Regions from separate parts of the Nonomuraea antimicrobica genome, predicted to be linked through region 3. Evidence: riboswitches for the same ligand, from Rfam matches in the RefSeq annotation. Region 3 holds a riboswitch; each other region holds the start of a gene.
The links. Region 3 has a riboswitch for cyclic di-AMP ahead of ABD844_RS16790 (hypothetical protein). Riboswitches for the same ligand answer to the same signal wherever they lie in the genome.

Region 1: another riboswitch for cyclic di-AMP. It lies ahead of ABD844_RS24705 (C40 family peptidase); the one in region 3 lies ahead of ABD844_RS16790 (hypothetical protein).
Region 2: another riboswitch for cyclic di-AMP. It lies ahead of ABD844_RS31300 (CHAP domain-containing protein); the one in region 3 lies ahead of ABD844_RS16790 (hypothetical protein).
Region 4: another riboswitch for cyclic di-AMP. It lies ahead of ABD844_RS02120 (glycoside hydrolase family 25 protein); the one in region 3 lies ahead of ABD844_RS16790 (hypothetical protein).

The regions. Positions count from the first base shown of each region.
Region 1 covers NZ_BAAAZP010000090.1:154,949-158,147, reverse strand. The annotation lists gene ABD844_RS24710 (3-isopropylmalate dehydrogenase) at 1-615, opposite strand, end outside; cyclic di-AMP (ydaO/yuaA leader) riboswitch at 714-855, shown strand; gene ABD844_RS24705 (C40 family peptidase) at 1,165-1,569, shown strand; gene ABD844_RS24700 (SSI family serine proteinase inhibitor) at 1,688-2,077, opposite strand; gene serA (phosphoglycerate dehydrogenase) at 2,686-3,199, opposite strand, start outside.
Region 2 covers NZ_BAAAZP010000109.1:6,693-9,891, reverse strand. The annotation lists gene ABD844_RS31305 (Gfo/Idh/MocA family protein) at 91-1,044, shown strand; cyclic di-AMP (ydaO/yuaA leader) riboswitch at 1,161-1,298, shown strand; gene ABD844_RS31300 (CHAP domain-containing protein) at 1,311-2,024, shown strand; gene ABD844_RS31295 (YciI family protein) at 2,223-2,663, shown strand; gene ABD844_RS31290 (RNA polymerase sigma factor) at 2,842-3,199, shown strand, end outside.
Region 3 covers NZ_BAAAZP010000067.1:17,586-20,784, reverse strand. The annotation lists gene ABD844_RS16795 (alpha/beta fold hydrolase) at 1-803, opposite strand, end outside; gene ABD844_RS16790 (hypothetical protein) at 871-1,584, opposite strand; cyclic di-AMP (ydaO/yuaA leader) riboswitch at 1,763-1,897, opposite strand; gene ABD844_RS16785 (DUF5302 domain-containing protein) at 2,059-2,259, opposite strand; gene ABD844_RS16780 (MDR family MFS transporter) at 2,309-3,199, opposite strand, start outside.
Region 4 covers NZ_BAAAZP010000007.1:14,332-17,530, reverse strand. The annotation lists gene ABD844_RS02125 (NACHT domain-containing protein) at 1-1,158, shown strand, start outside; gene ABD844_RS02120 (glycoside hydrolase family 25 protein) at 1,226-2,011, opposite strand; cyclic di-AMP (ydaO/yuaA leader) riboswitch at 2,024-2,166, opposite strand; gene ABD844_RS02115 (metal-sensitive transcriptional regulator) at 2,524-2,805, shown strand; gene ABD844_RS02110 (heavy-metal-associated domain-containing protein) at 2,833-3,045, shown strand; gene ABD844_RS02105 (hypothetical protein) at 3,042-3,199, shown strand, end outside.

The sequences.
Region 1 (3,199 bases), on a different contig from region 3:
GGCCACCCGGTCGACCGTGCGCTGCCACAGGTCGCCGGCGAAGGTGAGCACGTTCGTCTTGTGGACGAGGGTCAGCTTTTTGCGCGGGCGCGACCGGGCCTTCTCGAAGGCGTAACGCACCACGCGCTCGACGCCGTAGGCGGTGTTGAGCGACTCCTGGGTGGCGATCTCGTGCGGCGTGCCGCGGCGCATCGCGCCGCCGGTGCCGGCGTAGAGACCCTCGGTGCCTTCACGGACGACGACCATGTCGATGTCGCCGGGCGTGGCGCCGGCCAGCGGGGTCCGCACCCCGGGGAAGAGCTTGACCGGCCGCAGATTGACGTAGTGGTCGAACGCGAACCGCAGCCGCAGCAGCAGGTCACGCTCGAGGACGCCCGGCGGCACGCTGGGGTCGCCCACGGCGCCGAGCAGGATCGCGTCGTAGCCGCGTAGCTCGTCGAGCACCGCGTCGGGGAGGGTCTCGCCGGTGCGGTGATAGCGTGCGGCCCCCAGGTCGTAGTGCGTGGCCTCGATCTTCGTGCCCACGGCTTCCAGGACCTTGAGCCCTTCGGCGACGACCTCGGCGCCGATGCCATCCCCGGGGATGACGGCCAGGCGGATGTTACGCGACTCCATGGCGGTACCTTACCGGCTCGTCTCGTCTGACGAACACTGCATCTCATTTTCTGGACGCCCGATTTTGGGGGGTTTACGACTGCTTGACCGTTTCGTTAGTGTTTGTCGGGCCTAATCCACGCAGCCGCTGCGTGGAGCCGGGGACCCACGTGAGCCCCAGGGGCGAATCGGCACCGCCGTAGGGCTGTCTTCCAGGCCCGAGCCCGTCAGCTAACCCGGCCGGCCTCATGGAAGGACAGTGCTCTGTCTCGCATCGCCATTGTCCTGGCGGCGGGAGCCGCCGGACTCATCCTGGCCACCCCCGCAGCACAGGCCGCCACCACGGCCCAGGACGACACCGCCACTCAGGCCGACCCCGCAGCTCAGGCCGACACAGCAGCTCAGGCCCGCACGGACAACACGGACAACACGGCCAACACTGCCGACACTGCCAACACGGCCAAAGCCGACACCGACGACGACCCCACCACCCTGACCGTCACGGACACCAAGCGCATCCGGGCGCAGAGCGCGCCGAAGCCCGCCTGGAAGACGGCACTCAAGTTCGCCATGAACAGGCGCGGCATCCCGTACGTGTGGGGTGGCACCAGCGACAGCGGCTACGACTGCTCGGGACTCATGCTCAGGGCCTACGAGGCGGCCGGCATCGAACTGCCGCGCACCACCACCGAGCAGTACGCGGCGTTCTCCAGGAAGATCTCCTGGGACCAGCTCAAGCCCGGCGACCTGGTGTTCTTCAGCGACCTTGGCCACGTCGGGATGATCTCCAAGCCCGGCTACATGGTGCACTCGCCGCACTCGGGCGACGTGGTGAAGGAGGAGAAGCTCTCGGACTGGCGCAGAACCGCCTTCGTGGGCGCCGTCCGGCCGGACCCCAAGGGGGTGCGCCAATGGGCGAAGGTGGTCGAAGAGCGCACTACCCCCGCCGACGCCATCGTCACGGCCACCCTCTGACCGGCCGCCGGCGCGGAAAGCCACGGGCGGCCCCGTGCGCGGACGGGGCCGCCCGTGCTCCCTCACCCCTGGTCAGGCCCGTCGATCAGGGCCCCGGCGCGGGTGCGATCGCTCCCGGTCAGGGCACGATCGGGCTCGCGATCTTCTCCACGAAGCACGGGTTGGGGTAATGCTCGTCGAAGTGCTTGTGCTGACCGTAGAACCAGCCGTTGATCTCGACGCGGACGGGGTCGAAGATCCGCGGGCAGGGCACGTCGGGCCGGAACCTGATCCGCTCCAGGTCACCGCCGATGCGGCGGAGCCGGTCGCAGGCGGCGAACGGGTCGGGATGCGTCCCGTCGTCGGGGTGGCACGTCAGGACCCAGCGCTCGGCGGTGCCCGCGGGCAGGTTGTGCTTGACGATGTGCAGCTCGGCCGCCTGCGCGTGGGCGGGGGTGACGAACAGGGCCGCGCCGGCCAGGACGGGCAGGGCGACTGCGGCGGCGCGCCGGATCAGGGCAGCGTACATGGGGGAACCTCCACCTCGAACGGATACGAAGCGCGACGCTATCAGCACTCTACGTATCCACGAGGGAAGGTGTCGGTACCCCTGTCACCGGCCTGACGTGCGGACATGCCGCCGCGTCACCAGGAGCGGCACGGACGGGGCAGGGCCCTACCGGCTGGAGTTCTGGGGGGCGCCGCCGTTGTCGCGACGGTCCAGCGCGATCTGCACGGCCTCGGCCGCCTCGTCGTCGTGGTCTTCGGCACGGTTCCAGGCATACATTTCGTACATGTGACTCATCTCTTCTCGCGGATGCGTTCCAAAGGAGGGGAAGCCGGACTCCGGTCGCGAATCCGACCGAGCCCGATCTCGCGGTCCGGGTCACGGACCGGACGGAGGGTCTAACTGAGGGACTTACTGGCCGACACCGGCGCCGATCTCCGCGGCGAGCCGTCGACCTGCCCTAACAGGCCCCGCCGCGGCAGGTAATGAGTACAAGAACCTGGCGCATCACAGCCACAATACCTGAGGCATCTCGTTGGATGTCCTAGTATCTCGCATGATGAGACACAGAAAGGGCCGCCACCCGGGATCGGGTGACGGCCCTGACAGGACGGAAGGACAGAAGGAGGTCAGTCCTCCAGGTCCACCGATCGGCCGCTCTCGGCGCCGATCTCGGTCACGATCTGCTCGACGATGTCGGCGGGGATCGCGGAGTCGACGGTCAGCGCGATGAGCGCCTTGCCGCCCTTGACGTCCCGGGCCACCTGCATCGACGCGATGTTGATGCCGTGCTCCCCGAGCAGCCGGCCGACCACGCCGACGATGCCGGGACGGTCGGTGTAGGTGAGGAAGCACAGGTGGGCCGTCGGCTCGATCTCCATCTCGTAGCCGTTGACCTCGACGATCTTCGTGATGTGGCGAGGCCCGGAGAGCGTGCCCGACACCGAGACCGTACGCCCGTCGGCGAGCACGCCGCGCACGGTCACCACGTTGCGCCAGTCGGGGCTCTCGGAGCTGGTCACCAGCTCGACCGTGATGCCGCGGTCCTTGGCCAGCAGCGGCGCGTTGACGTAGGTGACCTGCTCCTCCACCACGTCGGCGAACACGCCCTTGAGCGCGGCCAACTCGATCACCCGTACGTCC
Region 2 (3,199 bases), on a different contig from region 3:
CCCCTGTGACTGACGTGTCATTTGAGGGCATTTTTTAGTAACGAGCACCTCTTTTACCTGATTTTTTACCTTCCATATACGATCTCCCGCGTGCGAGATTTCACATGGGGAATAGCCGCGACCGGAGCCATCGCCCGCAGGGTGGGCGCGGCGATCGTGGCGGAGCCCGGTATGCGGGTGGCCGCCGTCGGATCCAGAGACCTGACCAGGGCGCAGGACCTGGCCTCGACGCTGGGCGCGGAGTCGGCCTACGGCTCCTACGCAGAGCTGTGCGCCGACCCGGCCGTGGACGCCGTCTACGTGGCCACGCCGCACGCGCAGCACCTGGAGGTGGCCGAGGCGGCCATCGCCGCGGGCAAGGCCGTGCTGTGCGAGAAGCCGCTGGCCGCGACCGTGGACGACGCGGCGAAGATGGTACGCCTGGCGCGCGAGGCGGGCGTGTTCCTGATGGAGGCGATGTGGATGAGGTTCAACCCCCTCATCCAGCAGATCGCGGCCGACCCGCGCTTCGGCGAGATCCGTTCGGTGCAGGCCACGTTCGGCTTCGCCGCGCCGTACGACCCCGCGCACCGGCTGTGGGCGCCGGAGCTGGGCGGCGGCGCCCTGCTCGACCTGGGGATCTACCCGTTCGGCCTGGCCCAGTTGCTCCTGGGCGCGCCCTCCGAGCTGCGCGTCACCGGCTCGCTGGCCCCGTCCGGGGTGGACGCGGAGGTGGCCGGGCTCCTGCTCTACCCCGGGGGACGGCACGCGCTCGTGGCGTCGTCGCTGCTGGGGAATTACCCGAACCAGGCCGGCGTTGTCGGAACATCGATGCGGGCGGACATCGCGGCGCCGTTCTGGGCGCCCCAGCGGATCCTGCTCACCGGGCCCGGCATGGAGCCGGAGGAGCTGGTGCTCGATCCCGCCGACAACGGATACGCCGGTGAGCTGCGCGAGGTCCGCGCCGCGGTGGCCGAGGGAAAGACCGAATCCTCGATCATGCCCCTCGACGAATCCCTTGCCATGATGGGGCTTCTGGCCGCCGCGCGGAGACAACTGGACTGACATCGCGTTTAGGGGTTTGTCATCCCCTTGCCTCATGCATTACCTTATATGACTACTTGAGGCATATGACCGGTTTGTCCGGCTGTGTCGACCATCGCACGACAGATCACAGGATCGTCCTGTGACCGCTGAATCCGCCTGCGGGCGGAACCGGGGACCCACGTTCCTTGGGGTGAATCGGCACTTCGGTGCCGTAGGGCAGCTTCCACGTCCGAACCCGTCAGCTAACCCGGTAAGCGGCATGGAAGCAAGGAGTAACCCCCTCGATGGCCAAGCACCGTATTACCGATACCTCGAAGAGCCCTCTGGTCCGCGCCCTCGTCAGCACGTTCGTCGGCGCGACCGTCATCGCCACGGCCCTCGGCTCCCACGCCGTCACGGCCAGCGCCGACTCCGCGATAGGCGTCGCCACGGCCACCGGAGCCAGGCACCCGGACGCCGCCGTCGCCGCCCACAAGGACGGCGCGGAGAGCGAGAACAAGGTCAACGTCACCGCCGAGCAGGTCCTGGCCCTGGCCAAGTCCCAGATCGGCACCTCCGAGAACGTCTACGGCGGCGGCACCAAGTACCAGCAGTGGTACGCCGACTCGCAGCGAGCCGCCGAGACCATCGCCCGTGACGGCGGCAACCGCACCGCGTACCTGAACGCCGCCTGGTGCGCGATGTTCGTCTCCTGGGTCGGCGACCAGACCGGCGCCCGCCGGCAGATCGGCTGGGACGCCTACACCGTGACCCACGCCAAGTGGTTCGCGGCCAACAACCGCTTCGGCACCGTCCCGAAGCCCGGCGCTGTGGTGTTCTTCTCCTGGGGGGGCAGCAAGGCGCTGAACGACATCCAGCACGTCGGCTTCGTGCTGAAGGACAACCAGGACGGCACCATCTCCACCGTCGAGGGCAACACCGGCAACGGCAAGGTGGAGGAGCGCGTCCGTCCGAAGTCGCAGGTCGTCGGCTACGGCTACCCCGACTACGCCGCCTGACGCACCATCTGCGCCTTCCACTCCCCGCTACCCCCTCCGCCGAGCGCGCGGCCCCGTCCCGGGCCGCGCGCTCGTCGCGTTCCCGCGCACGACCCCACGACGACTTGACGGCGTAGTGTCGATCCGCGGCCCGGCCGTTCGACGCGTCGACGAGGACGGCCACCGGGGCCGCCACTCGCCCCGAAGGAGACGACACCGATGAAGTTCATGATCGTGGGCAAGGCCAACGCCGAGACGGAGGCCGGGACGCTGCCCAGCCAGGAGCTCGTGGACAACATGCACGCCTACAACGAGTCCCTGGCCAAGGCCGGGGTGCTGCTCGCGGCCGAGGGCCTCTACCCCAGCTCGCACGGCGCCCAGATTGCCTACAGCGAGGGCCGGGCCAGCGTGATCGACGGGCCGTTCACGGAGGCCAAGGAGCTGATCGCCGGGTTCTGGCTGATCCAGGTCAAGTCGCGGGAGGAGGCCGTCGAGTGGGCCCTGCGCGTGCCGGTGCCGCCGGGGCACGAGGGGGTGGGGCTGGACGTGTGGCAGGTGTTCGACGCCTCGGACGTACCGGACGACTCGATGCCCGTGGACGAGCGCGAGCGCGAGGAGGCGCTGCGCGAGCGCCTGCGCGTGGACACCCCCGACGCGTGACCCGTCCCACCGACGCCGCCCTTCAGCGCCGTCCCATCGGCACCACCCTTCAGTGCCGTCCCACCGGCACCACCCCTTCGGCGCCGTCCCTCCGGCACCGGCCTCCGGCTCGGGCGCTCCGGCTCTGGCGCGCGGCAGCGGGTTGCGGCGGGAGGGGCGGGGCTGGTCTCATGGGCCGGTGACGGCTTCCGACACCCATCGCACCATCGAGGCGGTCTGGCGGATCGAGGCGGCCCGGCTCATCGCCGGGCTCGCCGGGCTGGTGCGCGACGTCGGCCTCGCCGAGGAGCTGGCACAGGACGCCCTGGTCGCCGCGCTGGAGCAGTGGCCGGAGTCCGGCGTGCCGCGCAACCCCGGCGCCTGGCTGATGACGGTCTCCAAGCGCCGCGCCATCGACCTCATCCGCAGGAACGAACGCCTCCAGCGCAACCTCGTCGAGCTCGGCCACCGCATCGACCTGGAGGACGAGCTTCCCGAGATCGACGAGATCGAGGACGACCTGCTGCGGCTGGTGTTCACGGCCTGCCACCCCGCCC
Region 3 (3,199 bases):
CACAGGGCCGGCGGCAGGTCGTGCCCCATCCCCGGATACGTCACCAGCCGCGCCCCCGGGATCGCCGCCGCCGTGGCCCGGCCGCCGGCCGGCGGGACGAGCGGGTCGGCCTCCCCGTGCAGCACGAGCGTGGGCACCCGTACCCCGGCCAGCAGCTCCGTACGGTCGCCCGAGGCCATGATGGCGGCCAGTTGCCGCGCCGTCCCCGCCGGGTCGAAGCAGCGGTCGTAGGCCAGCCCGGCCCGCGCGACGATCTTCTCCCGGTCCAGCTCGTAGCCGGGCGAGCCGATCGTCGACCAGGTGCGTACGGCCTGCTCCAGCACCGCCGCGCGGTCGGCGGGCGGCCGGCCCGTCAGGACGGCCGCCGCGGCCTCGGTGGGCGGGGCCACGGAAGGGCCGGGCGTGGACATGATCGAGGTCAGGGTCAGCACCCGCCCGGGGTGCCGGATGGCCAGCGTCTGGGCGACCATGCCGCCCATCGAGGCCCCCACCACGTGGGCGGCGGGCAGGCCGAGGGCGTCCATGAGCGCGGCGGTGTCGTCGGCCAGGTCGTCCAGCAGGTACGGCGCGGGCGCCCCCGCCGAGGGAACGCCCAGGTCGTGCAGGTGCGTGGACAGGCCCGTGTCGCGGTTGTCGAACCGTACGACGTGGTGTCCCTGCTCCACCAGGAGTTCGCAGAGCGCTTCGTCCCACTGGATGAGCTGGGCGCCGAGCCCCATGATCAGGAGCAGCGGGCGTCCTTCTGGAGAGCCGAAGCTCTCGTAGGCGATTTCGATGCCGTTCGCGGCTACGCGGGTCGTCACGGAGACCAGAATGTCATTCTGGTCCGGGCGGCGTAAAGCAAGGCCCGTGCTCGCGGAGGAAGGAGTCTCAGCGCACGAGGAGGGGGCGGAGGCGGTCGCTGCCGAGCAGCGCGGCGCCCGCGGCGGTCAGGGTGCCGGCCACCAGCACGGTGCTCACGGAACCGCCCTGGTTCTCCACCCCGTCACCGGACGCGCCGTCCGCGTCGCCGTCGACCGCCGGGGGCTCCTGGTCGGCCGGAGGGGTGGCCGGGTTGTTGTCGCGCTCGGCCCAGGCGCCGGTCGAGAACGGCACCGGGTGGTTCTTCTTGCCCACCCCGTCGCCCCACTTGGTGATCACGTAGTCGAGCTCGATGTGGCCCTGGCCGCCGACGCCGTCCACGCCGAGGGTGTCGGAGTTGAAGCTGCCGCCGGTCAGGTCGGCGAACGTCTTGGCGTCGAGGTCCAGCATGATCCCGCGGTTCGACGGTTCGCCCGGCCCGCGGTCGCCCACGAAGAAGGGCGCCTTCTTGCCCTTGTAGACCACGTAGCCCTCGGTCATGAGCGGCCAGCTCGGGCTCGCGGCCAGGCCCTTCTGCATCGGTTTGCCACTGGCGGGCAGGCCCGTGTCGCCGGCGCGGCCCGAGGAGTCGTCCCAGAAGTACGAGGCCGTGGTCGAGCCTTTGAGCAGGATCTTCTCGTTGTCGGCCGAGTCGGCGTGGGCGGCGGTGCCGACCAGGACGAGCGCGCCGACCGCGAGGGCGGTGAGGATGGCGAGGGAACGCAGACCAAAACAGGCAATCATGGAACAGCAACACCCTTCACGGGGGGACAGGGAGGTTGCGCCCGAAAAACGGCGCAGCGGGGCACAGCGCTGGGCGTTTCACTACGCAGAGCGCACGATGCGAACCTGAGGAAGGGGGCCGTTCAGTTGGCGGCCGTCAGCAAGCGGCCTGGGGGTACGACGCGCTGGTGCATGGGGTATGTCCTCTCCATCACGCCTACCGGGTTAGCTGACGGGTTCGGGCGTGGAGATGCCCTACCGGCACAGGCCGGATTCGCCCCAAGAGGTGGTTCCCCGGCTCCCGAGGGGGTTCGGGATTCGGCGCCGGCCGGCTGCCCTTCTGGGTAAGGACTAGGTCACCGGCTGGTAATGGCGATTACTGTAATGACGGAACCGGACATTGCCAACGTTTCATCATGAATCGGACAAAAGATCTACCTTTGACCGGGAAGAAAAAGGGGGCACGGCATCCCGTACCCCCGGAGAATTCCAGCCTCAGCCGCCGCTCTTGCGCCTGAACGATCTTTTACTCGCAGCCGGACCGTGCGCCCCGTGGATCTTCGATGGGTCGCCGCCCCTGCCACCCGCGCCCGAGCCCGCGTGCTGGTTGCGCTTGCGCTCCAGCGCCTCGCGGAACTTGCGCTTCATCTCGTCCTCGGGAGTTTCGCTGACTTCCGGCTCCGGTGTATCCGCCATGAGGACCTCCAAGGTATTGGGGACAAGTCACAGCTTCGCACGGCACCGGTCACGACGCGAAACCGGCCTCGACCTTGGACTGTGGCGTGGCGGGCGTACGCAGCCGGTTGTTCGGCAGCGCCACCAGCGCCACCAGGGCGATCACCGCGCCCGCCACCCCGAGCGCCGGGATGACCACCGAGGCCGCGGAGGCGTGCGCGGCGGCCAGACCGTGGACGGGCGCGGTCGCGGCGACCTCCGAGGTGTAGAGCGTGCCGCCGACGGCCAGCGCCACCGAGCCGCCGATCTGCCGGAAGAAGGTCAGGTTCGCCGAGGCGGTGCCGATGTACTGGGGCTCGACCGACTGCTGCGCGACCACCGTCAGCCCGGACAACATGGGCCCCACGCCCAGCCCGAGCGGCAGCATCCACAGCGCCACCGCCAGACCGCCGCTGTCCACCGCCAGCCCCGAGCACGCCAGCGAGCCCGCTACCAGCAGGAACGGCGACGCGAGCAGCCACGGCTTGTACCTCCTGGTCCGCGACATGAGCGCGCCCATCAGCACGCTGCCCGCCACCATCCCCAGCATCATCGGGTAGATCCGCAGGCCCGACTCGGTGGCACCGGCCCCCAGCGCCTCCTGGAAGTAGCGGGGCAGGAAGACGACCCCGGCGTACATGCTGAAGGCCGTGCAGAACGAGATCACGTTCACGAGCGTGTAGCCGCGGTTGGCGAACAGCCCCAGCGGCATGATCGGACTGGCCGCCCGCCGCTCCACCGCCACGAAGACCGCCAGCAGTGCGAGCGCCAGCAGGATCGGCCCGGCCACGGGGAGGTCGGTCCACGTGTGACCGTCGAGCCCCTTCTCCGTCAGCCCCAGCAGCAGGGCGCTGACGGCCACGGTGAAGACCGCGATCCCGGCGTAGTCGGGCCGCCCGCCGCCGGTGCCCGGCCGGTGCGG
Region 4 (3,199 bases), on a different contig from region 3:
CCGCGCACCGCGAACGGCACCCCGTACCGGCCGGAACAGGTGCGGTCCTGGCTGGTGAACCTGGCCTCCCACCTGCGCTGGCAGGCCGCCTACACCGCGGGGAAGGACCGGGCGCCGCCAGGACTGACGCCGATCGACCTCGTCCCGCACCTGCTGTGGCCGATCGGCGGGCGCGGCCGGGTCCGGGCGCTGCACTGCCTGTGCTGCGTGCTCTTCGCGGTCGTCGCCATGCTGGCGTTCTGGGCGGGTTCGGCCGTCGACGGCCCCGGTGACCTGCGTGGCCGGCCCGACGCGGGGCAAGGGCTCACGTTGGCGCTCATGGCGGGCTGGGTGGCCATCGCCACCGGCCTGTCGCTGTCGCCGTGGCCGTCCGCCGCCGGCGGGCGCGGCGACGTCCCGCGCAGGCGGCGCGTGATCGGCGGTCTGCTCGGCGCCCTGGCGGGCGGCCCCTCAGGGGCGCTCTGCGGCTTGGCCGGGCTCGCGCTGACCGAGGGCAGGGTCTTCGGGCCGGTCTTCGCCGTGGTCGCGGGCGCGATCGGGGGAGCGGTGCTCGGGGCGGTCATCGGCCTGACCGCCGCCGCGCGGTACGGGGCCGAGCGCATGACCGTCGCCGAGGCGGTCCGCGCCGAGCCGGTCACGCTGCTGGGCTTCGGACTGTGCGGCGCGCTCACGGGGCTGCCGCCGCTGCGCCTCGCGGGTGCGGGTCCCGTATCCCTGGCCGCGGAGGTCGTGGGGGCCTTCACCCTGGCCTTCGCGCTCGGGGTGGCCTTCAAGATCGCCACGGGCGGCTGGAGCGAGGACACGGAGCTGGCCCACCCGAGAGAGGCCCTGCACCGCAACCCCATGATCGGAGTGGCCTTCGGGCTCACCGGCGGCGTCGCCGCCTTCCTCGTCTTCGTCATGAACCAGGACGTCGTCGCGTCGCTGGTGTGCGCGCTCGTCGGCGGTGTGACGTTCGGCCTGGCCTTCGGCGCGATCGCCTGGTCCCGTACCATGATCGGGCTGGTCGTCGCGGCCGCGCGCGGCCTGCTCCCGCTGAGGCTGTGGACGTTCCTCGACTGGGCCTGCGAGGCCCGGCTGCTGCGCGTCAGCGGCGCCACCTACCAGTTCAGGCACCGCGAGCTCCAGGACTTCCTCACCCCGTCCGAGGGCGACTGAGGCCGCCCCCGGGCAGACGGGAGCGGCCGCCGCCATGGAGGCGACGGCCGCGTGTGCCCATCCCCGGTCAGGCCGTGGCCCGGCCCAGGCCGCGCAACTGGTCGGGGGTCAGCGCGGAGACGTTCTGGTCGATGGGGACGTCGGTGTACTGGTGGATGGTCCAGGACTTCCAGTCGGCAGGCGGGGCGAGCACGCCCTTGTCCCGGCTGTAGTGGGCGACCCAGAGCGGATACTGCTCAAGGCCCTTGCCGTAGGCGTCGGCGAAGTTCCAGCCGCTGTAGAACATCGGGGTGACCCCGGTCTTGGCCTTCACGTACGACAGCCACGTCTTGGCCCAGGCGTTGACCTCGGCGACGGACTTGCCGTCGGTCGTCTCCAGGTCCAGGACCAGCAGGTCGCCGCGCTTGGCGGGCTGGGAGTTCACCACCGACAGGAAGTGGTTGGCCTCGGCGATGGGGTCCTGGGCGGGGTGACCGTAGTGGTACGCGCCGCGCACGATGCCCTTGTCGCCCAGCTCACGCCAGTGCCTGGCGAACGAGGCGTCGCGGAAGTCCGTGCCCTCGGTGGCCTTGATGATGCCGAACTGGGCGGAGCTGGTGGCCCAGTTGTAGAGGGGCTCGTAGTTGGAGATGTCCAGGCCGTAGGTGAGCGCCCCGGCCTCCTCGCCGGTGCTCTGACGGCTCTCCTGCTGGGAGGCGTGGGCTGGGCCGTGGTCGTTGGCCGAGGCGAGCGCCGCGCCGGCCACGCCCGTGATGGCGGTGGTCGCTGCCAGGATCGCGCCGCCGACGGCCAGGGCGAAGTGCTCGGCGGGGCGTTTCTTCTTGGTGATCGCGGCAAGCCAGGGCTTGAGCATGAGCGGATTGACTCCTTGCTTCCATGCCGCCTACCGGGTTAGCTGACGGGTTCGGGACTGGAAGTGCCCTACGGGCTCGGCCTGGGCCGGCGTCCGATTCACCCCAGAAGGTGGGTCCCCGGTTCCGCGGGTGGCGGATTCGGCGGCCGCGCGTCGTCATCGGGCGGAGGCCCTGGACGGCGTACGGTCCGGTCAACGTCGCGGTAACGACTCGATGAGCTGGGGGTCAACGGGTGCACCGCAGCTCACAAAGTACAGATTTTCCTAAACAGGCCGCAAGTGGGGCAAAACCTTCCATGTCGCCCAGAGCCGAGAAACCCCTGCCAGTACGCGGATTCGAGGCCGGGTAAAGTTTCCCGCTCGCGCAAGCGCAAGCCCTCTGAGGGGCAAAATTCCCCGCCTTTCCGCCCGTGGCGCGGCAGGCGGGCCGCCGGCCTCGGGGCCGCCCGCGGTTGCCCGGAATACCATAGGGGGGTATGGTGTTGTTCCGGCGGCCGAGGAAAGAGGTGGACATGGCCGGATACAGCCACAACAAGCAGGACCACGCGCTGCGCCTGCGCCGCGTCGAGGGGCAGATTCGCGGCCTGCAGCGCATGGTCGACGAGGACAAATACTGCATCGACATCCTCACCCAGGTGTCGGCGGCGACGAGTGCGCTGAAGTCGTTCTCCCTGTCGCTGCTGGAGGAGCACCTGGCCCACTGCGTCGCCGAGGCCGCCCAGAAGGGCGGGCCGGAGGCGGAGGCCAAGGTCAAGGAAGCCACCGACGCCATCGCCAGACTCGTACGTTCCTGACCGGACCGGATTGAAGGAGAGATCGCTATGAGCACCACCGCCACCTACACCGTCAAGGGCATGACCTGCGGCCACTGCGTGAGTTCGGTCAAGGAGGAGGTCGGCGAGGTGGCCGGGGTCACCCAGGTGGAGGTCGACCTGGCGACCGGGCTGCTGACCGTGGACAGTGACGGCTCCGTCGACCCGGCGAAGATCGTCGCCGCGGTGGAGGAGGCCGGTTATGAGGTGGCGAACCGGTGAACACCGCGACCAAGCTGGGCTCGTACGTGCTGGGGCTGGCCGTCGTCTTCGGCGGCGCCCTGGGGGTGGGCAACGCGGTGGGCCCGATCGGGGCTCCCGCGTCTATGACGGAGGACCACACCTCCATGACGGGCGCCGCGCCGACGCCCGCCGC